DNA from 2 places in the Mesorhizobium sp. WSM4983 genome. Region 2 is predicted to be linked to the other one. Evidence: riboswitches for the same ligand, from Rfam matches in the RefSeq annotation. Region 2 holds a riboswitch; the other holds the start of a gene.
What was found. Region 2 has a riboswitch for S-adenosylmethionine ahead of P9254_RS20260 (O-succinylhomoserine sulfhydrylase). Riboswitches for the same ligand answer to the same signal wherever they lie in the genome.
Positions count from the first base shown of each region.

Region 1: linked by a shared signal. The riboswitch ahead of metX (homoserine O-acetyltransferase MetX) and the one ahead of P9254_RS20260 (O-succinylhomoserine sulfhydrylase) in region 2 are both predicted to bind S-adenosylmethionine.

Region 1 covers NZ_JARTVM010000002.1:426,838-437,620, forward strand. Annotated here, with positions in the region: gene P9254_RS09320 (prephenate/arogenate dehydrogenase family protein) at 1-611, opposite strand, end outside; gene hisC (histidinol-phosphate transaminase) at 630-1,733, opposite strand; SAM riboswitch at 1,870-1,947, shown strand; gene metX (homoserine O-acetyltransferase MetX) at 2,038-3,207, shown strand; gene metW (methionine biosynthesis protein MetW) at 3,296-3,910, shown strand; gene P9254_RS09340 (Stf0 family sulfotransferase) at 3,859-4,677, shown strand; gene P9254_RS09345 (glycosyltransferase) at 4,793-5,782, shown strand; gene P9254_RS09350 (glycosyltransferase family 2 protein) at 5,984-6,919, shown strand; gene P9254_RS09355 (DUF1194 domain-containing protein) at 6,963-7,760, opposite strand; gene P9254_RS09360 (ABC transporter ATP-binding protein/permease) at 7,812-9,623, opposite strand; gene P9254_RS09365 (class I SAM-dependent methyltransferase) at 9,742-10,512, opposite strand; gene gloB (hydroxyacylglutathione hydrolase) at 10,612-10,783, shown strand, end outside.
Region 2 covers NZ_JARTVM010000007.1:223,054-233,836, forward strand. Annotated here, with positions in the region: gene P9254_RS20235 (aspartate aminotransferase family protein) at 1-801, shown strand, start outside; gene argF (ornithine carbamoyltransferase) at 817-1,728, shown strand; gene P9254_RS20245 (Hsp33 family molecular chaperone) at 1,837-2,868, shown strand; gene apaG (Co2+/Mg2+ efflux protein ApaG) at 2,921-3,313, opposite strand; gene P9254_RS20255 (ceramide glucosyltransferase) at 3,532-4,677, shown strand; gene P9254_RS20260 (O-succinylhomoserine sulfhydrylase) at 4,719-5,909, opposite strand; SAM riboswitch at 5,966-6,043, opposite strand; gene P9254_RS20265 (2'-deoxycytidine 5'-triphosphate deaminase) at 6,179-7,273, shown strand; gene P9254_RS20270 (ABC transporter substrate-binding protein) at 7,356-8,123, shown strand; gene araD1 (AraD1 family protein) at 8,173-9,162, opposite strand; gene mmsB (multiple monosaccharide ABC transporter permease) at 9,371-10,663, opposite strand; gene mmsA (multiple monosaccharide ABC transporter ATP-binding protein) at 10,660-10,783, opposite strand, start outside.

The DNA.
Region 1 (10,783 bases), on a different contig from region 2:
TCCAGGTCGTCGGCGGTGCCGACGATGTTGTAGGCGATGATATGCGGCAGATGCGAGACGATGGCCAAGGTCATGTCGTGATGCTGCGGGTCCATCGTGTCGATGTTGGAGCCGCAGCGCCGCCAGAATTCGGAGAGCTTTTCCAGCGCCTCCGGATCCGTGCCCGGCAGCGGCGTGAAGATGCACCAGCGGTTGTCGAAGAGATCGGCGAAGCCGGCATCCGGCCCGGACTTTTCCGTGCCCGCCAGCGGGTGCCCGGGGATGAAATGCACACCGACGGGCACATGCGGCTGCATTTGCGCGATCACCGAAGCTTTGGTTGAGCCGACATCGGTGAGGATCGCGCCTTTCTTCAGCGCCGGCGCGATCTCGGCCGCGACCTCGCCGGACGAGCCGACCGGAACCGAGACGATGACGAGATCCGCGTCGCGCACCGCGTCTTCGGCCTCGGTCGTGTAGGAATCGCCGAGACCCAGTTCCTCGGCGCGCTTGAGCGTCGATTGGCTGCGCGTAGCGACAGCGATGTGCCGCGCCAGGCCTTCCCGGCGGATGACGCGGGCCAGCGACGAACCGATCAGGCCGATGCCGACCAGCGCTATTCTTCCGAACATCGGTGCTGTCATGGTGCTTCAGCTTTTCAGAAATGTCTTGAGCGCCTCGACGACGCCGCGATTGGCCTCCTCGATGCCGATGCTCATGCGCAGCGCGTTGGGAAAGCCGTAGCCGGTGACGCGCCGCAGGATGTAGCCGCGCGCGCTGAGATAGTCGTCCGCGGCCGCTGCCGAATGCTTTTTGTTGTCGGGGAAGTGGATCAGCACGAAATTGCCGACGCTGGGCGTCACGCGCAGCCCGAGCCCGGTCAACTCCTCGCTGACCCAGGCAAGCCACTTCTCGTTATGCGCCACGCTGCGCTCGACATGGGCGCGGTCGCGGATGGCCGCGATGCCAGCCTCGATCGCGGTTGCATTGACGTTGAAGGGCCCGCGCACCCGGTTGATGGCATCGACGATATGCGCCGGTCCGTACATCCAGCCGATGCGTGCGCCGCCGAGGCCGAGCTTGGAGAAGGTACGGGTCATGACCACGTTCTCCGAGCTCCCGGCCAGCTCGATGCCGGCTTCATAGTCGTTGCGCCGCACATATTCGGCATAGGCCGCGTCGAGCACCAGGAGCACGCTCTTGGGCAGTCCGGCATGCAGCCGGCGCACCTCCTGGAACGGCACGTAAGTGCCGGTCGGATTGTTGGGGTTGGCGAGGAACACGATCCGCGTCGCCGGCGTCACCGCGGCGAGGATTGCGTCGATGTCGGCGCGCTCGTCCGTCTCCTTGACCGCCACCGGCTTGGCGCCGGCGGCTTGGATATAGATCTTGTAAACCATGAAGGCGTGTTCGGTGAACACGGCCTCGTCTCCCGGCGCGAGATAGGTCTGCGCCAGCAGCCCCAGGATCTCGTCGGAGCCATTGGAGCAGACGATGTTTGCCGGATTGAGGCCGTACACATCGGCGATCGCCTCGCGCAGCCGGCGGGCGGAGCCGTCGGGATAAACGTCCAATTTGGCAGCCACCTCCCGGGCGGCCTCGATCGCCTTCGGCGAGGGCCCGAGCGGATTCTCATTGGACGACAGCTTGTAGACCTTCGTCACGCCGGCCGGCGCGGTACTTTTTCCCGGCACATAGGCCTCGATGTCCATGATGCCCGCGCGGGGCGTCGGACGTGGCTGATCCTGCTTCATGTCACAAATCCGTCGAGAGGCCCTGGTTCGAGGCCGCAGCGGAAATACAGGCGGTGGCCCCGAATGTCGAGGGGCCGGCGCGCTCGCGCGTAGGCAGACCGTTGACGAAGCGCGGCGCTGGCCCTAGAAGAACAGCCGGATCTCCCGTGGTGATTTGGCCGGTCGGCTTGCAGCCACGTTAAACAATTCGCTAAAGGGCCGTTTGCAACCTGTAACCGGCTTTGCGAAGGCAGGCCGGTTTTTTGTTGTCCGTTGCCGGCCGGACGCCGTATCGCGAGATCGATGCGACTGGATGGGGAATGCAATGGCCGCTCAGCGCGCTCCAAGGACCAACCACGAGGCCGACCAACCGTCGAGCCCGGTGTTGCAGTTCGGTCCCGACAAGCCGCTAAAACTCGATGCGGGCACCGTGCTGTCGCCGTTCCAGGTCGCTTACCAGACCTACGGCGCCCTCAACGACGCCCGCTCCAACGCCATCCTCGTCTGCCACGCGCTGACCGGCGACCAGCATGTCGCCAGCACCAACCCGGTGACCGGCAAGCCGGGCTGGTGGGAGGTGCTGATCGGCCCCGGCAGGATCATCGACACCAGCCGCTTTTTTGTCATTTGCGCCAACGTCATCGGCGGCTGCCTCGGCTCCACCGGCCCGGCCTCGACCGATCCGGCGACAGGCAGGCCCTATGGGCTCGACCTGCCGATCATCACCATCCGCGACATGGTGCGGGCGCAGCTGATGCTGGTCGATCATTTCGGCATCGAGAAGCTGTTCTGCGTGCTCGGCGGCTCGATGGGCGGCATGCAGGTGCTGCAATGGGCCGCAAGCTACCCGGAACGCGTCTTCTCCGCGTTGCCGATCGCCACCGGCGCCCGCCATTCCTCGCAGAACATCGCCTTCCACGAGGTCGGGCGGCAGGCTGTCATGGCCGATCCGGACTGGCACGGCGGCAAATATCTCGATTTCGGCAGGCGGCCGGAAAAGGGGCTCGCCGTGGCGCGCATGGCCGCGCACATCACTTACCTCTCGGAAGCAGCGCTGCACCGCAAGTTCGGCCGCAACCTGCAGGATCGCGAGGCGCTGACCTTCGGCTTCGACGCCGATTTCCAGATCGAAAGCTATCTGCGCCATCAAGGCATGACCTTCGTCGACCGCTTCGACGCCAACTCCTACCTCTATCTGACCCGCGCTATGGACTATTTCGACCTCGCCGCCGACCACGGCGGACGGCTGGCGGATGCCTTCGCCGGCACCAAGACACGCTTCTGCCTCGTGTCGTTCACAAGCGACTGGCTGTTCCCGACCGAGGAAAGCCGCTCGATCGTGCATGCGCTGAACGCCGCCGGCGCGTCCGTCTCCTTCGTCGAGATCGAGACCGATCGCGGCCATGACGCTTTCCTGCTCGACGAACCGGAATTGTTCGCGGCCATCAACGGCTTCATAGCCTCGGCCGCGCGCGCAAGGGGGCTCAGCCTATGAGTGGCGCGCGATCTCTGTGTCCTGGCCGCACTTCTGAGACGCCGAGATTCCCATTGGCTGCAAATGCTCAAAGGCCGGAGGTGTGCCCATGAGCGTTAATCGCGCTCAGCGCGTCGACCTCGAAGTCGTCACCGATCTCATCCCGCCGCATTCGCGCGTGCTCGATGTCGGCTCCGGCGATGGCGTGCTTCTGGAGGTTCTGCAGGCGACCAAGCAGGTTGATGGCCGCGGCCTGGAGCTGTCACAGCGCGGCGTCAACGAATGCGTGGCGCGCGGCCTTTCCGTCGTCCAGGGCGATGCCGACAAGGACCTCGAATTCTACCCCGACAAAGGTTTTGATTTCGTCGTCCTGTCGCAAACGCTGCAGGCGACCCGCAACCCGAAACTTGTGCTCGACGAGCTGCTTCGGATCGGCAACCGCGCGATCGTCTCCTTCCCCAATTTCGGCCATTGGCGCGTGCGCTTCTCGCTGCTGATCAAGGGCAGGATGCCGGTCACCAAGGACCTGCCCTATTCCTGGTACGACACGCCGAACATCCACTTCTGCACCATTCGCGACTTCGTCAATCTGTGCGAAGAGCTCGGCGCGACGGTCGAGAAGGCGACCGCGCTCGACGCCAACGGCCAGAAGATCGGCCTGTCGATGCCCTGGTGGTTCTGGAACTTCTTCGGCCAGCAGGCGGTGTTCTTGCTGAAACGATGATCTCGCTCGATCTCTTTCGACGCCGGCCGGCCGTGGTTCAAATCCCGTCGGAAATTCTGTCGGAGATAAGCACAGGGATTCTTGTGTGCACTTCGCCGCGTACCGGCAGCAATCATCTTGCAGGACTGATGGCTTCCGCCGGGCTGGGCAATCCACTGGAGTGGTTTGGCGGGCGCCGGCTGCTCGAACAGCCAGGCTATCCGCGCGATGCCAGAGGGCAGCTTCTGAGGGCGCTGACGGAAGGACGGTCCTCTTCCGGAATCTACGCGATCAAGCTTTTTGCGAGTCAATTCGCTCAAGTTGCCAAGAAGGTGAACCTCCCCGCCAGTCTTCCCAACCTTCACTATGTGCGCCTGACGCGCAGCGATTTGCTGGGTCAGGCGATCTCATGGGCGCGTGCGCGCCAAACCCGCAGATTCCGCTCTAGCGAGGTCAATCGCGCATCCCCACGCTATGACGGCGAGGCTATCGCCGAATCGCTCGAAAAGATTCTGATGGAAAATCTGGCCTGGGACGGGTGGTTCGCGAAAAACGGGCTGTCCTTTCTTGCGCTAACTTACGAGCAGGTCCAGCAAAACCCGAGAGGAAGCCTCGAGAAAATTGCCCAGTTGGCCGGGGTCGAGCCTGTCTGGGGAACGAATCTCGGATCAGGTCTCGAAATCCAGCGCGACGCGACCAATGACGAATGGAGAAAACGTTTCCTGTCTGAATATGCCGACCCGTCGAGCTTCCCGCACAGAAAAAAGCGCGGGTTCCTGAAGATCTAGAAAGAATCATGCGATTGAAGCGCAAACTTGCAAATAGAATGGCACCGAGAATCGTTTGACGGCATACCCCGCAGGGCTATAGCGACTGTACCGGCAAAACTGGTGGTGATTATCTATGGCTGAACACCCGATCTATTCGATCGTCATGGAGATGGAGAACGCCAAATCCATCGACTGGAACGAGATCGGCCTGGGGCTGAAGTCACTGGCGCGCGAAATCGCGGCTGTTTCCGCTAGCGGTTTTACAAAGCCAAAAGTTGTCGTGTCGCATGGCGGGCCCGATTCGGACGGCAGCTTGCTGCAAGCGAGCATTGAAGCTGAAGCGCCTGAATTGATGCAGGTTGCCGACCTGACAATCACAGCTTGCCCCGACGGTCGGTATTACGAACTCAAGAACAACGGCGTGCTTTTGACCGAAGGAGACATCGTCGTTTTCCTGGATTCGGACACGGTCCCTCAGCCAGGTTGGCTTTCAAATCTGCTGCAGCCGTTTCAACAGCCGCAAACCGTCTGCGTGAACGGCCATACCTATCTGTCCTATGACGACTTCTTCTCGAGAACCTTCGCCTTGATCTGGTTCTTCCCGATGGCCCGCGGAGATGAAAGATTCGCCTCGAAGCGGGCGATCAATGCCAACAATGTCGCCTTCCGGCGCCATTGGATCGTCAACCACCCTTTCCCGGCACATAACGGCTTCAAGGTGTCCTGCACGCTGCTGATGCACCAGCTTCGGCGCGAGGGCCACAAGATCGTCAACGTCGATGCGCGCGTTTACCACTACTCTCCGCGTGGCTGGCGGTTCTTCTATTGGCGCGCGTTGGTGACCGGCAGGGACGCCGACCGCAAGTTCGTCGCGCTTCATGCCCCCAGTCGCAGCCAGCGGATCGTCAAGTCGTTCAGTCGCTGGTGGACCATGTCGTGGCGCACGACGCGACGCGTGCTCAGCCACGCGCCGCAAACGGGTATGCCTCTTTGGCAGATCCCGTTTTCACTGGTGGTGGGCCTGGCTTTTTATACCCTGGCATTTCTTGGTCATTTCAGCCTCGCTGCCGGTCTCGTAAGCGACGAAATCGAAACCGTGCCTGACTATGTCGGGCATAGTTGAAGGATAAACCGCCGCGAAGTGTTGCTTTCAAACCGCATAACTTTGAGGAAACATGCTCTGAACTTGACCCCGATGCGACACCTCAGGTGACATAGGCGGCTCTTTTCTGTAGCGTTTGCCGAATCCATCCGGGGGCGGACATGGAGGCAGGTTGTGCCAGTATCTTACGGTCATCGTTTATCTGCCCATAACGAAAGTTAGATGCCGACTGCCTCCGACCCAGCTCCGCTGATCACCGTGATCACGCCGACGCACAACCGGCGAAGCCAGGTCGTGCGCGCGGTGGAAAGTGTTCTTGCCCAGACACTTACCCGCTTCGAGCACATTGTTGTCGACGACGGTTCGACCGACGGAACGGCCTTGGCGCTGGCCGAGATTCGCGATCCCAGACTGATCTATGTCGGCGCGAAATGGCGCGGCGCCAATGCCGCGCGCAACGCGGGCATCGAGCGCGCGCGGGCGCCGATCGTGACCTTTCTTGATTCGGACGATGTCTATCTGCCGGACCGCCTCGACCGGACGCTGTCGCACTTCGACAGGAACCCCTCGCTCGAAGTGCTGATCAGTTCCTTCATCTCGGTCAAGGGCGGCCGCAGCACCAAATGCATCAATCGTCAGGCCTTGCTCGACAAGAGCAGGCTGCAGCGCGCCCTGGTCTCGCAGACGATCTTCATCGCTGGCTCGGCGATCACCGCCCGGCACGAATCGCTGCTTGCGATCGGCGGCTTTGACAGCGATATCACGCGCATGCAGGACCGCGAATTGCTGCTGCGTTTTGCCAACCGCAGCGGCGCCTTGCTGTCGGATGATATCGACTGGAAGAAATACAATTCGGAAAATTCGATCTCCGGCCGGCGCGACGGCTATGTCGAGGCCTACGCCAACCTGATCGGCAAACATCCTTATATTGCCGACCGCTATCCCGACGTGCCGCCCTATATGATCGCGCGGCAGATCATCGCCGACATATTGAAGGGGAGGCTGCCACAGGCCTTTTCGGGCTATCTCGCCAATCGGTCGTCAAAGGCGCTCGGCTACTCGCCGACCGAACTGCTGCGCGGCTATGTCGTCGGCCGGCGCTGGCGCCGCGATTGCTATGACGAGTTCCGCGCCAAATACGGCGCCAGAGCGGCCTGAGGCACAGCGCGGCGCTCTGGCCGAAACAGTGCAAATTGGGACCTCACCGATCCAGCTCCGGAAAATACGGATCGGAAAACCGCTGCCGCAGCCGTTCGCCAAGCAGGCAGTCGGTCGGCGCCTCCGCGTCGACGCGGATGCTTCCGGCGTCGCCGATCCCGCTCACCTCCTGGATCAGCTTGCGGCGGATAGCCGTCGAGAATTCCGACGCCGCATAGATCGGCAACACGAACGAACCGGGGCCGCCGGTGACGCAATCGGCATAGTAACGGTCGAGACGAATGACGCTCGGCGACGGACTGATCAGGATCGGCAGGCCGTTGACCACGATGCCTTTGGCCAAAGCCGCATCACGGATCATCGCGACGGGCAGCCCGGCATTGTTGGGCCCGTCCCCCGATATGTCGATGACCCGGCGCGGCGCCGAGTAGCTGTTTTTCTCCAGAAGTCCGGCGCCGAATCCGAGAGCGCCTGAAATCGACGTGCCGCGAAAGCTCCGGAACGGACGACCCGCGATGGTGTCGGCGAAGGCGTTGGCGCTGTCCGCGCCGTCGATCACTTGCCAGCCGATCACGCCGTCGTCGCGCACGACGCCCGCCCATTCGAAATAGGCGAGCGCGATGCGGCCCCTCGGGCCCGAGCGCGCGGCGCTGATGAAGTCGGGATGGCGCAGCGCCTCGACATAGCCGGCGCGCTGCAGGGCGAACTCTTCTTCGTCCATCGATTGCGAGATGTCGACGGCCAGCACGAGTTCCACATCGACGGCAGTGCCTCCGATCGCAGGCATTGGCGCTGCCTCGGCGCAGGCAAGGCATGCAAGCAGGCTGAACAGCTTGAGCATGGCAGGCTCCACCACGCCGGGATTCTTCCCGGCGATCGCGGCGAAATAAAGCTATTTCTTGGCGCGCGCGGCAACAGGCGGGGGTTCGATCGCCCCGGCGCGGAGACGGGCCGGCTTCAGCGCCGATCCGCTGCTGTCCTTGACGATGGTGAGCGCGCGCGGGAGGAACTGGTTGTTGTGCAGACCGCGCCCGATATTGAGGATAGCGGCGTGCGGCAGTCTGGCCTGCAGCATCGCCAGCACGCGCCGAAGCGTGGCGCCGTCGAACGTATCCAGCGCTTCGTCGATGATCACCCATTTCGGCTTCCTCAGCGCCAGCCGGGCGAAGGCGAGTAGCCGCTGCTCATCGTCGGCCAGCTCATGCTCCCAGCGCGCCGAGCGGTCGAGCTGGAACGAGAGGCGCTCGAGGCCGACTTCACCGAGCACGGCGGAAATCTCGTCGTCGTCGATCTTGGTGCCTTCGGCATGGTTGAGCACGTCGCGCAGCGTGCCGAGCGGGAAATAGGGGGTGCGCGGCACGAAGAACGGTGTCTCTCCGGCCGGCATGCCAATGCGGCCGCCGCCCCATGGCCAGAGGCCGGCGATCGCGCGGAAGAACAGCGTCTTGCCGGCGCGCGGATCGCCGGTGATCATGACGCGCTCGCCGGCCTTTATCTCGACCTCCGTCTCCGCAAGCCTGGTGCAGCCGTCGGGCGAGGCGACTTCGAGCTTGTCGAATGTCAGTGTGCCATTTGCGTTTTCGCCGAACGCGATGCGCTTTTCCTTGGCATGCAGGATGTCCGTTTCGCCGAGCGCGATGCGAAAGTCGGCAACGCGCATCAGCGTTGCCCGCCAATCGGCGATGGCGCCGATGTTGTTGATGAACCAGCGTAGCGAGGAATTCACCTGGTTGAAGGCGCCGACGGCCATCATCAAACCGCCGAAGCTGATGTCGCCCGCGAAATAGACCGGTGCGGCGACCAGAATCGGCGCCACCACGGTGATCCAGCCATAGGCGTCGGTAACCCAGGACAGGTTGATCTGGGCGCTGTAGATGCGCCGCATGGCGTCGAGCACGCCGCCGAGGTCGAGCTCGAGCTGCCGCCTGGCGTCCGCCTCGCCATGGGCGAGCGCGATGGCGTCGACATTCTCGTTGACGCGGACCACGGAGGAGCGCAGCACGGCCTCGCGCGTGTAGCGATCGCTGTTGAAGCGGATCAGCGGCCGGCCTACCAGCCAGCTCAGCCAGGAGGCGATGCCGGCATAAAGGATCGCCGCCCAGACCATGTAGCCCGGTATTTCCAGCGAATGGCCGCCGACATGGAAGACGAAGCCGGAAGAGAGCTCCCACAGCACGCCGATGAAGGATACAAGCAGGATGAAGGATTGCAGCAGGCCGACGCCGAGATCGGTCGACAGGTCGGAGAGATGCCCCGCGTCCTGCTGCATGCGCTGATCGGGATTGACGCCGATCGCACCCGCATGGGTGAGCCGGAACGCACGCGCCGGCCGCATCCATTCATCGATCAGGTCGAGCGTCAGCGCCTCGCGCAACTTCAGCCGGATCGTCTGGTTGAGCCAGGTCTGGCCGACATTGAGCACCAGGAGGCTGCCGGCAATTGCGGCAAATACCATCAGCTGATGCAGGAAGCCCGGCAGGTCGCGCCGCGCCAGGGCATCATAGAAAGGCTGGTTCCAGCGATTGAGCAGCACTTGCCCGATCGAGGTCGCGACGATGACGCCGACAATGCCGATCGAGGCCCACAGGAGCCGCCTGCGCACCGGCGATGCCTTCAGCGCCAGCCTGATCGCCGCCAGCTGGTCTGAGAGGCGGCTCGTCTCGACTGAGAACGCGGCCTGTTCGATACTGGGCGTGTGGTCCATATGCGAGATCCCTGCTGCCAGGAACGGTCATTGGCGGCGATGCCGCACCCCGAACCCGCCTCTGAGATAGGGTGACGATTGCCGTATGACGCAAGGCTTGGCCCCGATCACGAACGCGTCATCCGCCCGCCCGCGGCACCGGGTCGTCGGCCCGACGTCCGAGCGTCGTTGCGCCCTGCGGCGAGAACACCGGCACGAAGACGCGGCGCGACGCGCGCTGCGCGACAGGCACGCCCTGGTAGAGCCGCTTCTGTGCCTCGACGACGATGACCCCGGAAAAGATCGGCCAGAGCCGCCGGCCGGCGCGCTCCAGCACGTTGTGGAACTGCATCATGGAGCGCCGCGGCGATGGCGGGAAGAACAGCGCATCCGACCATGCGGCCGGCGTGAAATTGGCCTCGCGCAGCAATTCGGTGAGCTGGCCGCGCGAGAACGGCCGGCCGTTGCCGAAGGGCGTGTGCTCGAAACGCGCCCAGACGCCGCGCCGGTTGGGCACGACGATGACGACCCTGCCCGCCGGCGACAGCACGCGCCAGATCTCGTTCAGCGTCTCGCGCGGATTTTCGACATGTTCGAGCGAGTGGACGAGCAGCATGCGGTCGATGCAGGAATCGACCAGCGGCAGCTCCTCGTCGAAGACCAGCGCCGTCGCCGTCGGCCCCGTCGCCGGCCAGACCACCGCCCCTTGCGTCGCCGGCATGAAGGCAAAGACGCGCTCGGCATCGGCGCCGAACCGCTCCAGCCACGGCAGCGTGTAGCCGAGACCGACCAGGCGCTCGTTCGGAACGGGCGCCCATATCGACGACAGCGACATGGTGATCGCGCGCTCGGCGAGGCGCCCGAGCGTGGTCGAATAGAAGGACCGGAGATCGACGATATCGGAATGCATGCGCCGGACGGTAGCCGCGATATCCGGCGAGTTCAACAAAGGCGGATGACATCGGCGGCCGGGCGCCCTATGTCTGCGGCCATAAGGGAGAGCGACGTGATGCCGGTCGAAATCGAACAGTTCATGTGCCGCACCGACAATTTCGGCGTTCTGGTGCATGACCCCAGGAGCGGGCAGACGGCGATCATCGATGCCCCGGAAGAAGCGCCGATCCTGGCTGCGATCAAGCGCACCGGCTGGACCCCGACGATGATCCTGACCACGCATCATC
Region 2 (10,783 bases):
ACGCTGGCGACGATCGCCGCCGGCGGTCAGTACAAATATCTCGAGGGTTTCGGTCCGAAGGTCGAGGGCTTCGACCAGGTCGCGTTCGACGATATCGATGCCGCCGAGAAGGCGATCACACCGGAAACCGCGGCTATCCTGATCGAACCGGTGCAGGGCGAGGGCGGCATCCGCCCGGTGCCGACGCAGTCGTTGAAGCGGCTTCGGCAGCTCTGTGACCGGCACGGCCTGCTTCTGATCTTCGACGAGGTCCAGTGCGGCATCGGGCGCACCGGCAAGCTGTTCGCGCATGAGTGGGCGGGCGTCACGCCTGACCTGATGGCGATCGCCAAGGGCATCGGCGGCGGGTTTCCGATGGGTGCCTGCCTCGCGACCGACGAAGCGGCGGCCGGCATGACGGCCGGCGTGCACGGCACCACTTTTGGCGGCAATCCGCTGGCGATGGCGGTGGGCAATGCCGTGCTCGACGTCGTGCTGGCCGACGGCTTCCTCGAGGACGTTCAGCGCAAGGCGTTGCTGCTGAAGCAGGGACTGGCGGCGGTCGGCGACGAATTTCCCGAGGTCATCGAAGGCATCCGGGGCACCGGCCTGATGCTTGGGCTGAAATGTGCCATGCCCAACGCCAAGGTTAACATGGCGCTGCGCGACCAGCACTTGCTTGCGGTGCCGGCGGGCGACAACGTCATTCGGCTTTTGCCGCCGCTCACCGTCACCGACGAGGAGATCGGCGAGGCGCTGAAGCGCATTCGGTCGGGCGCCAAGGGCCTGACCGACGCGATCGCGGCCGAAGCCGCGAAGTAGTTCTGGAATCTGCCGATGAGCGTTCGTCACTTCACCGATCTGTCCGCCGTTTCCGCAGGCGATCTGCGCATCATGCTGGACGATGCGATGGCGCGAAAGACCAGGCTCAAGGCCGGCGAGCGTTCGAAGCCGCTCGAGGGCAAGGTGCTGGCGATGATCTTCGACAAGCCTTCGACGCGCACGCGCGTTTCCTTCGACGTCGGCATGCGCCAACTCGGCGGCGAGACCATCATGCTGACCGGCACCGAGATGCAGCTCGGCCGTTCTGAAACCATCACCGACACCGCCAAGGTGCTGTCGCGCTATGTCGATGCCATCATGATCCGCACCACCTCGCATGACCGGTTGCTGGAACTCACCGAAAACGCGACCGTGCCGGTGATCAATGGGCTGACCGACGATACCCATCCCTGCCAGCTGATGGCCGACATCATGACCTATGAGGAGCATCGCGGTCCGGTGGCCGGCAAGACCTTCGCCTGGACAGGTGACGGCAACAATGTGCTGCACTCGCTTCTAGAAGCCTCGGCGCGGTTCCGCTTCAACCTCAATGTCGCCGTGCCGGAGGGCAGCGAGCCGTTCGAGAAATATGTCGACTGGGCGAAGGCCAATGGCGGCAAGGTGCGGTTTGCCGGCTCGGCCGAAGAGGCCGTCGACCAGGCCGATTGCGTCGTCACCGACAGCTGGGTATCGATGGGCCAGGAGCATCGCGCCCGCGGCCATAACGTCTTCCTGCCCTACCAGGTCAACGCCGCGCTGATGGCGAGGGCGAAGTCCGACGCGCTTTTCATGCACTGCCTGCCTGCGCATCGCGGCGAGGAGGTCACCGACGAGGTGATCGACGGACCGCATTCGGTGGTCTTCGACGAGGCCGAGAACCGGCTGCACGCCCAGAAGGCGGTGCTGGCCTGGTGCCTGGGCGCTTGACCGGGGTCGACTTGATCCGCGCCAACTTGATCCGGGGATGTGTGATGCCTATTTGCGGGCCATCACTGAAATCGAACGCGCTTCGACCCATGCCGCCTGGAAAGCGGGATGGATGCGCCCCGGAGTTTTGTCATGCTGGAAACGCTTTCCTTGGCTGAGCATCAACCCAAACTCGGCGAATTCGGCTTCGCAGGCGACGACCATGTCGTGCCTTACGAAGTAGCGCCCCTGGATGTGCGCGGCCGCACCGTGCAGCTCGGGCCGATGCTCGACGCCATTCTCAGCCGTCACGATTATCCCGAGCCGGTCGCGCGCCTGCTGGCGGAGGCCTGCGTGCTCACCGTGCTGCTCGGCACGTCGCTGAAATTCGAGGGCAAGTTCATCCTGCAGACCCGCACCGACGGACCGGTCGACATGCTGGTGGCAGACTTCACCACGCCGCATTCGTTGCGCGCCTATGCGCGCTTCGACGCCGACCGGCTGCAGGCACTGATTGCCTCGGGCGAGATCTCGCAGGAGAAGCTGCTCGGCACCGGCGTCCTGGCCCTGACCATCGATCAAGGCGCGCACACGCAGCGCTATCAGGGCATCGTCCAACTCGACGGCACATCGCTGGAAGAAGCCGCGCGCACCTATTTCCGCCAGTCGGAGCAGATCCCGACCGATCTGAGGATGTCGGTTGCGAAGCTGGTGACCCCGGGCCCGGGCGGGGCCCGCGAGCAATGGCGCGCCGGCGGTATCCTGGCGCAGTTCCTGCCGCAGGCGCCCGAACGCATGCGCGTGCCCGACATTTCGGGCGGGGATGGCGATCCACGAGACGTGACGCACGAACCGGCCGACAATTCCTGGCGGGAACTCTTGGCGCTGCTCGGCACCATCGAGCCGACCGAGCTCATCGATCCGACGGTGGGCGCCGAGCGGCTGCTCTACCGGCTGTTCCACGAGCACGGCGTGCGCGTCCTCCGCGGTGTGCCGGTCGCCGATCAGTGCTCCTGCTCGCGCGACAAAATCCGAGGCATTCTCGAAGGCTTTTCGGCCGAGGAGATCAGGGACTCGACCGAGGACGGCGGCATCCATGTCGCTTGCGAGTTCTGCTCGACGCAGTACGACTTCGATCCGGCGGAGTTTGCGGCGGAGTGAGAAAGCTCCGGTTCCTCGCCCCCGCTTTGCGGAGGCGGGGAACTCGAGTTCTTTAATTCACCGTCCTTTTCGTTCCCGGCATATCGAGCGAGAAAGCCGGAATGGCGATATCGAACGTTTCGCCGCGACCGTTGCGCATCGTGTAGTGGCCGACCATGATGCCGGATGGCGTCGAGAGCGGGCATCCCGACGTGTACTGATAGCTGTCGCCGGGGTTGAGCTCCGGCTGGTCGCCGACCACGCCCTCGCCGCGCACCTCTTCGACTCGGCCACGCCCGTCGGTGATGTGCCAGTAGCGCGACAGAAGCTGCACGAACTCGTCCGACCGGTTGTCGATCGTCACCTGGTAGCCCCATACATAACGGTTCTCGGACGGATCGGAACGGTCCTCCAGATAGAACGGCCTGACCTGCACTTCGATGTTGCGCGTCACGGCGCGATACATGAGCCACTCCGGTGCCGCAGGGAACATTTTAGCGCGCTTCGCGGTTCTACCTCCGCAGCGTCGCCAGCCTGCCGGCTTTTCCACCGCAAGTGCCGACAAACAATGTCATTTAAGTGACACATGACAATGTTGGTGTGCACAAACCGTGCGGGCGACTCGGGCGCTTTGTCGAGTGATGAAACGGCCGCGGGCGGCCTTTCCGGAGTGACCAGATCTCGATGGAACTGACCCTCGCAGCCGCCTTTGCTTCCTCGGCCCTTCTTTTTTCCAACCTTGCCAGCATCCTGCTCGCATCGTCGCGGCTGAAGCCCAGGCGGGTCATTCCTCCGCCTTCCAGCAAACAGCCGCCTGTCTCGATCGTCGTGCCGTCGCGCGGCGTGGAGCCGTTCACGCAGGAGACGCTCGACCGCGCCTTCTCGCTCGATTGGCCGCGCTACGAAATGATCTTCTGCGTCGCGCACGCCGAAGATCCCGTGGTCAAGCTGATCAACGCCGCCATCGCGCGATTTCCGAATGTTCCGGCGCGGCTCCTCGTCGGCGATGACAGGATCAGCGCCAATCCCAAGCTCAACAACTGCATCAAGGGCTGGCAGGCGGCGCGGCACGACTGGGTGATCCTCGCCGATTCCAACGTGCTGATGCCCAAGGGCTATGTCCAGCATCTGATGGCGGCCTGGGGACCGGACACCGGCCTCGTCTGCTCGACGCCGATCGGCTCGCGGCCGGACGGTTTCTGGGCCGAAGTCGAATGCGTCTTCCTCAACACGCTGCAGGCGCGCTGGCAATATGCCGGCGAAGCGCTCGGCCTTGGCTTCGCCCAGGGCAAGAGCATGCTGTGGAACAAGCCGATGCTGGATGCAAATGGCGGCATCCAGGCTTTGGCCGCCGAAATCGCCGAGGACGCGGCGGCGACCAAGCTGGTCAACAGCCTTGGCCTTCGGGTCAATCTCGTGGCCGCGCCCTTCGAGCAGCCGCTCGGCCAGCGCACGCTCGCCGAAATCTGGTCGCGCCAGGCGCGCTGGGCGCGGCTGCGCCGCGTCACCTTCCCATTGTTCTTCGCGCCCGAAATCCTGACCGGTGTGGTCGCGCCACTGCTTCTGGCGCTGATCGCGGCGGCAAGCGCCGGTGTCAGCCTGCCCACGACCGCGCTCTGCGTGCTGGCGATCGCCTATGTGCCCGAATGCATGCTCGCCTGGTCCAAGGGCTGGCATCTGTCGCCGCGCAGCGTCACCGCGATGATCGTGCGCGACGCGATGCTTCCCGCCATCTGGGCGCGCGGCTGGCTTGGCGGGGCCGTCGAATGGCGTGGCAACGCAATGACCATCCGCAACAGCGGGATGACTGAACTCGAAGAGATTGCTTGAGCCGGCTGCGGCTCAAGCGCCCTCTTTGCCGCCGTGGCGGTTCATTCCTTCGCCGCCTTCAGCGCCTGTTCGATGTCGGCGAGCAGGTCGTCGGTATCCTCCAGCCCGACGGAGAGCCTGAGCGTGCCTGGTCCGATGCCGAGCTCGGCGCGGGCCTCGTCAGTGAGGTTTTTGTGCGTCGTCGTCGCCGGATGCGTGATCAGGCTCTTTGCGTCGCCGAGGTTGTTCGAGATCAGCACGATGTCGAGCGCGTTCTGCAAGGCGAAGGCCGCCTGCTTGCCGCCCTTGACGTAGAGGCAGATCAGCGTCGAGCCGCCCGACATCTGCTTCCTGACGATATCCGCCTGGGGATGGTCGGCCCGGCCCGGATAGATGACGCGGGCGATCTCCGGCCGGCCAGCCAGGAAGTCCGCGATCTTGCCGGCGCTTTCGGTCTGGTGGCGCACGCGCAGCGGGAGCGTCTCGAGGCCTTTCAGCAGCGTCCATGCGTTGAATGGGGACAGGCTCGGGCCGGTGTGCCGGAAATAATCGTGCAGGTTCTCGTCGATCCACTTCTTGTCCGACAGGATGACGCCGCCGAGGCAGCGGCCTTGTCCGTCGATGTGCTTGGTCGCCGAGTAGACCACGATATGGGCGCCGAGCTGCAGCGGCTTCTGCTGCAGCGGCGTGGCAAAGACGTTGTCGACGATCACGCGTGCGCCGATCGAATTTGCTAAAGCGGCGACAGCGGCGATATCGACCACTTCCAACGTCGGGTTGGTCGGACTTTCCAGGAAGAACAGCTTGGTGTTCGGCCTGACCGCTTTTTCCCAATTGGCAATGTCGGTGCCGTCGATCAGCGTTGCCTCGATGCCATAGCGCGGCGCCAGCGTCTCGACTACCCAGCGGCAGGAACCGAACAGGGCTCGCGCCGCAACGATGTGATCGCCGGCCTTGACGCTGCAGAGCAGGGCGGCGGACACGGCGGCCATGCCGGAAGCGGTTGCACGTGCGTCTTCCGCGCCTTCCAGCGCGCACATGCGCTTCTCGAACATATCGACGGTCGGGTTGGCGTAGCGCGAATAGATGAAGCCGGGTTCCTCGCCCTTGAAGCGGGCCTCCGCTGCCTGGGCCGTCTCGTAGACATAGCCCTGGGTGAGATACATCGCCTCGGCGGTCTCGCCGAAGCCGGAACGCAGCGTCCCGCCATGCACGAGTGCCGTCTGAGGTTTCCAGTTACGCGTCTTGGTCATCGCCCTGCTTCCAAACACAAAAAAACCGGCCGCGACGTCGCAACCGGTCCATACGGCCTTGCGGCCCGACGGTCCTTTAGCGACTTGTTTAACGTGGCTGCAAGCCGACCGGCCAAATCACCACGGGATAACGACCCTTTAGACCTCGCCCGCGCTTGCGTCAATTGCCGGCTTGATTAAGAGGGTTGTACCAGGCAGCCTCCGCAAAAGTGTCCCGCGGTTTTGCGACAGGAAACTGCGACGACAATGACTTCGCCCGGAGCCAGACATTGCGGCAGACAGGCATTCTTCCGGATCAGGACATCGCGGCGCTCTTCCAGTCGGGCGCGCTGAAGTCGCCGCGCGCGCTCGACACCAACCAGATCCAGCCGGCCAGCCTCGATCTCAGACTTAGCGACAAGGCCTTTCGCGTGCGGGCTTCCTTTCTGCCCGGTCCCGATCATCTGGTGGCCGACAAGCTGGACCGGCTGAAGCTGCATGAGATCAACCTTGCCGAGGGCGCGGTGCTGGAGACGGGCTGCGTCTACATCGTGCCGCTGCAGGAAAGCCTGGCGCTGCCGGCGGAAGTCTCGGCTTCGGCCAACCCGAAGAGCTCGACCGGACGGCTCGACATTTTCACGCGTGTCATGACCGACCGCGGCCATGAGTTCGATAAGATCGCCGCCGGCTATCATGGCCCGCTCTATCTCGAGGTCAGCCCGCGCACCTTCCCGATCGTCGTGCGCGCCGGCTCGCGCCTGTCGCAGATCCGCTTCCGCACCGGCAATGCCGTGCTGTCGGAGAATGAGTTGCGTGACCTCCATCACGCCGAGATGCTGGTTGCGACCGAGCCGCCCAACATCTCCGGCGGCGGCATTGCGCTCTCTATCGATCTCGACGGCGACAAGGACGGCCTGGTCGGCTATCGCGGCAAGCACCACACCGGCCTCGTCGACGTCGACAAGCGCGCCGCTCAGGATGTGGTCGACTTCTGGGAACCGCTCTACAAGAGCGGGGCCGGCGAGCTCGTGCTCGACCCGGACGAGTTCTACATCCTGGTCTCTCGCGAAGCCGTGCACGTGCCGCCGCTCTATGCCGCCGAGATGACGCCTTTCGATCCGCTGGTCGGCGAGTTCCGCGTCCACTATGCCGGCTTTTTCGACCCGGGCTTCGGCCATTCCGCCGCCGGCGGCAGCGGCAGCCGCGCGGTGCTTGAAGTGCGCAGCCACGAGGTGCCGTTCATCCTCGACCACGGCCAGATCGTAGGCCGCCTCGTCTACGAGCATATGCTGAAGCGGCCGCAGGCGCTCTATGGCAGCGAGCTGGGTTCCAACTATCAGGCGCAGGGGCTGAAGCTCTCCAAGCATTTTCGCGCCGCGCGCTGATCGCCAGGCTGTGCTTGCCCGGCCTCGCGCGCCGTGCTTGGCTGCGTCTGAGCATGTAGCACCTGAACCCAAGGGGATGAAAATGCAGATATCCAGATGGATCCTGTCGGCTGCGGCCGCCGCCATGCTGGCGCTCGGCGTCGGTTCGGTAGACGCGGCCGAAAAGATCAAGATCGGCACCGAGGGCGCCTATCCGCCCTTCAACACCATCACGCCGGACGGCAAGGTGGAAGGCTTCGACATCGACATCGCCAATGCGCTCTGCGCGCAGATGAAGATCGAATGCGAGATCGTCACCCAGGATTGGGATGGCATCATTCCGGCCCTGCAGGCCAAGAAATTCGACGCCATCATCGCCTCGATGAGCATCACCGAGGAACGCAAGAAGCAGGTCGCCTTTACCCACAAATACTACACCACGCCGCTTGCGCTGGTCGCCCTGAAGGACGCCGATATCGCCTCGACCGAGCCGGCCTCGCTTGCCGGCAAGACGGTCGGTGCCCAGGCCTCGACCACCCAGGCCAACTACGCCCAGGACGTCTACGCCAAGGCCGGCGCCGAGGCGAAGCTCTACCCGACCCAGGAAGAGGCGGTCACCGATCTGCTCAACGGCCGGCTCGACGCCGTCATCTCGGACAAGTTCGTGCTGGTCGACTGGATGAAGAAGGCGAGCGACGGCTGCTGCAAGCTGGTGGGCGACGTCAAGGGCACCGAGACCGAGGCCGGCATCGCCGTGCGCCTGGAGGACGCCGCCCTGCGCGACCGCCTCAACGCGGCAATCGACGCCATTGTTGCCGACGGCACCTACAAGAAGATCCAATCGAAGTATTTCGATTTCGATATTTATTGAGGTTGAAGCTGCCAATCTCCCCCCTCGTGGGGGAGATCACGCTCTAACCTCACAGCGCCTTCACCGCCACCTTCACTGGCTTCTCGATCTCGAGCGGGTTGCGCAGCGGCAGGCCGAAATCCTTGGCCTCGATCTCGAACGTGTCGCCTTCCTCGGTCCTGACGCCGTCTGCGAACGAGAGTGTGGCGGTGCCGAACATGTGCACATGCACGTCGCCCGGCTGGCGGAAGGCCGAATATTTGAAGTGGTGATGCTCGAGATTGGCGATCGTGTGCGACATGTTCGTCTCGCCCGACAGGAACGGCTTTTCCCAAAGCACTTTGCCGTCGCGCCAGATTCGTGAAGAGCCCCTGATGTCGGCGGGCAGGTCGCCGATCAGGATTTCCGGTCCGAACGAGGCGTTGCGCAGCTTGGAATGGGCGAGGAACAGGTAGTTCACGCGCTCGGTCACATGGTCGGAAAACTCGTTGGACAGCGTGAAGCCGACTCGGAACGGCGCGCCGTCGTCGCCGATCACGTAGATGCCGGCGATCTCCGGCTCCTCGCCGGCGTCCTGCGCGAAGGCCGGCGATATCAGCGCCGCACCGGGCGCCACCGCCATGGTGCCGTTGCCCTTGTAGAACCATTCCGGTTGCACGCCGATCTCGCCCTTGGCCGGCTTGCCGCCCTCCAGCCCCATGCGGAACATCTTCATGGAATCGGTGAGTTGCTCCTCGCCGTCGCTGAGCTTCTTGTGCATGGAATCGCGTGTCGCGGCGGAGCCGAGATGTGTAAGCCCGGTGCCGGTAAGGTGAAGATGCGCGGGGTCGGGATGGTTGATCGGCGACACCAGGCGTCCCTTCTTGTAGACGGCGTCGAGGTCGACCGTCTCGCCATAGCCCTTGCGCTCGATCAGCGCCTCGAGCCCGGTGCCGGTGCGGGCTGCCTCCATCGCCAGCGAATAGACGCTGCGCGCGCCGTTGATGATCCGGGTCTTGCCGCCGCTGCGGGCAACAACGCGGATCGTCTCGGCGTCATCGAGGATCTGGGAAATCAGCATGATGAACCCTCTCTCTTTTGCCTTGGCCCGGCTGCCGATTGGCAAGCCCTGACCGGCGCAGCCCGGAACCGATCCGCGCCACGGTTGAAACTCTTCGTCCGGATTGCACTCGCGAGCCTGGTCCCTCCAGGACTTCTTCGCGCCGACGGGTTGCCGGCAGCTTCGCGATCTAGAACCCGTATGCCTCCTTAGTCCTTGCCTCCGGCCTCTACGCCTTGTTCTTGTTGTAGACGTCGAAGATGACGGCACCGAGCAGCACCAGGCCTTTGACCACCTGCTGCCAGTCGACATTGACGCCCATGATCGACATGCCGTTGTTCATCACGCCCATGATGAAGCCGCCGACCACGGCGCCGATGACCTGTCCGACGCCGCCCATTGCCGAGGCGCCGCCGATGAAGACGGCGGCGATCACGTCGAGCTCGCTGCCCAGGCCGGCGGCCGGGACGGCCTGGCCGAGGCGAGCGGCGATGATCAGGCCGCCGAGCGCCGACAGCACGCCCATGTTGATGAAGACGAGCAGCGTCAGCCTTTCGGTGTTGATGCCCGACAGCTGCGCCGCCTTGGCGTTGCCGCCCATCGCATAGATGCGGCGGCCGATGGTCATGCGCTTGGTGACGAAGACGAACAGCGAGATCAGCACGCCCATCACCAGAAGCACCACCGGCAGGCCCCTGTAGCTGGCGAACTGGAAGACCAGGAACAGCGCCAGCGCGCTGCCGACCAGCGTCTTGACGACGAACAGCGGGAAGGGCTCGGCCTCATAGCCATGCCGTTCGCGCTTACGCCGTGTTCTGAAGCCGAAATAGGCATAGGCGAGCACCGCGACCAGACCGAGCACGATCGTCGTCATGTGCAGCGTAAGGCCGCTGCCGACGATGGTCTTGCCGGCGGCATTCACCGTCGGCGGAATGAGCGTCAGCGGGCCGATGACGTCGGGGATGAAGCCGGAGCTCAACGCCTTGAAGCTGTCGGGAAGCGGACCTACCGAGGAGCCGCCGCCAAGCAGTGCCTGGCAGATGCCGCGGAAGATCAGCATGCCCGCCAGCGTCACGATGAAGCTCGGTATTCGGTGATAGGCGATCCAATAGCCTTGCGCCGCGCCGATAAGCGCACCGACGATCAGGCAAACGATCGAGACCACCAGTGGATTGCTGAATATACCGAGCGGCCAGATGACCATCATCATTGCGGCAAGCGCGCCGATGAAGCCGGCGACCGATCCCACGCTGAGGTCGATATAGCCGGCGACGATCACCAGCAGCATGCCAAGCGCCATCACGATGATGAACGAGTTCTGCTGCACCAGGTTGCTGAGGTTGACCGGTTTGAACAGCGTGCCGGACGTCGTGTACTGGAAGAACAGCATGATGACGATCAGCGCGATGATCAGTCCGTATTCGCGCAGGTTCGTCGTCAGCGCCGAAACGGCGACACGCGGACCATGCTTGACGTCTTCGGCGACGCCGCTCTGCGGCGCGGGAGCGCTTTCTGTGCTCATGAGGCTTTTTTTCCTTCTCCCCGAACGATGGCGCGCATGATCTTTTCCTGGCTGGCGTCGCTTGCCGCCATTTCGCCGACGATACGCCCTTCGTTCATGACATAGATGCGGTCGGTGATG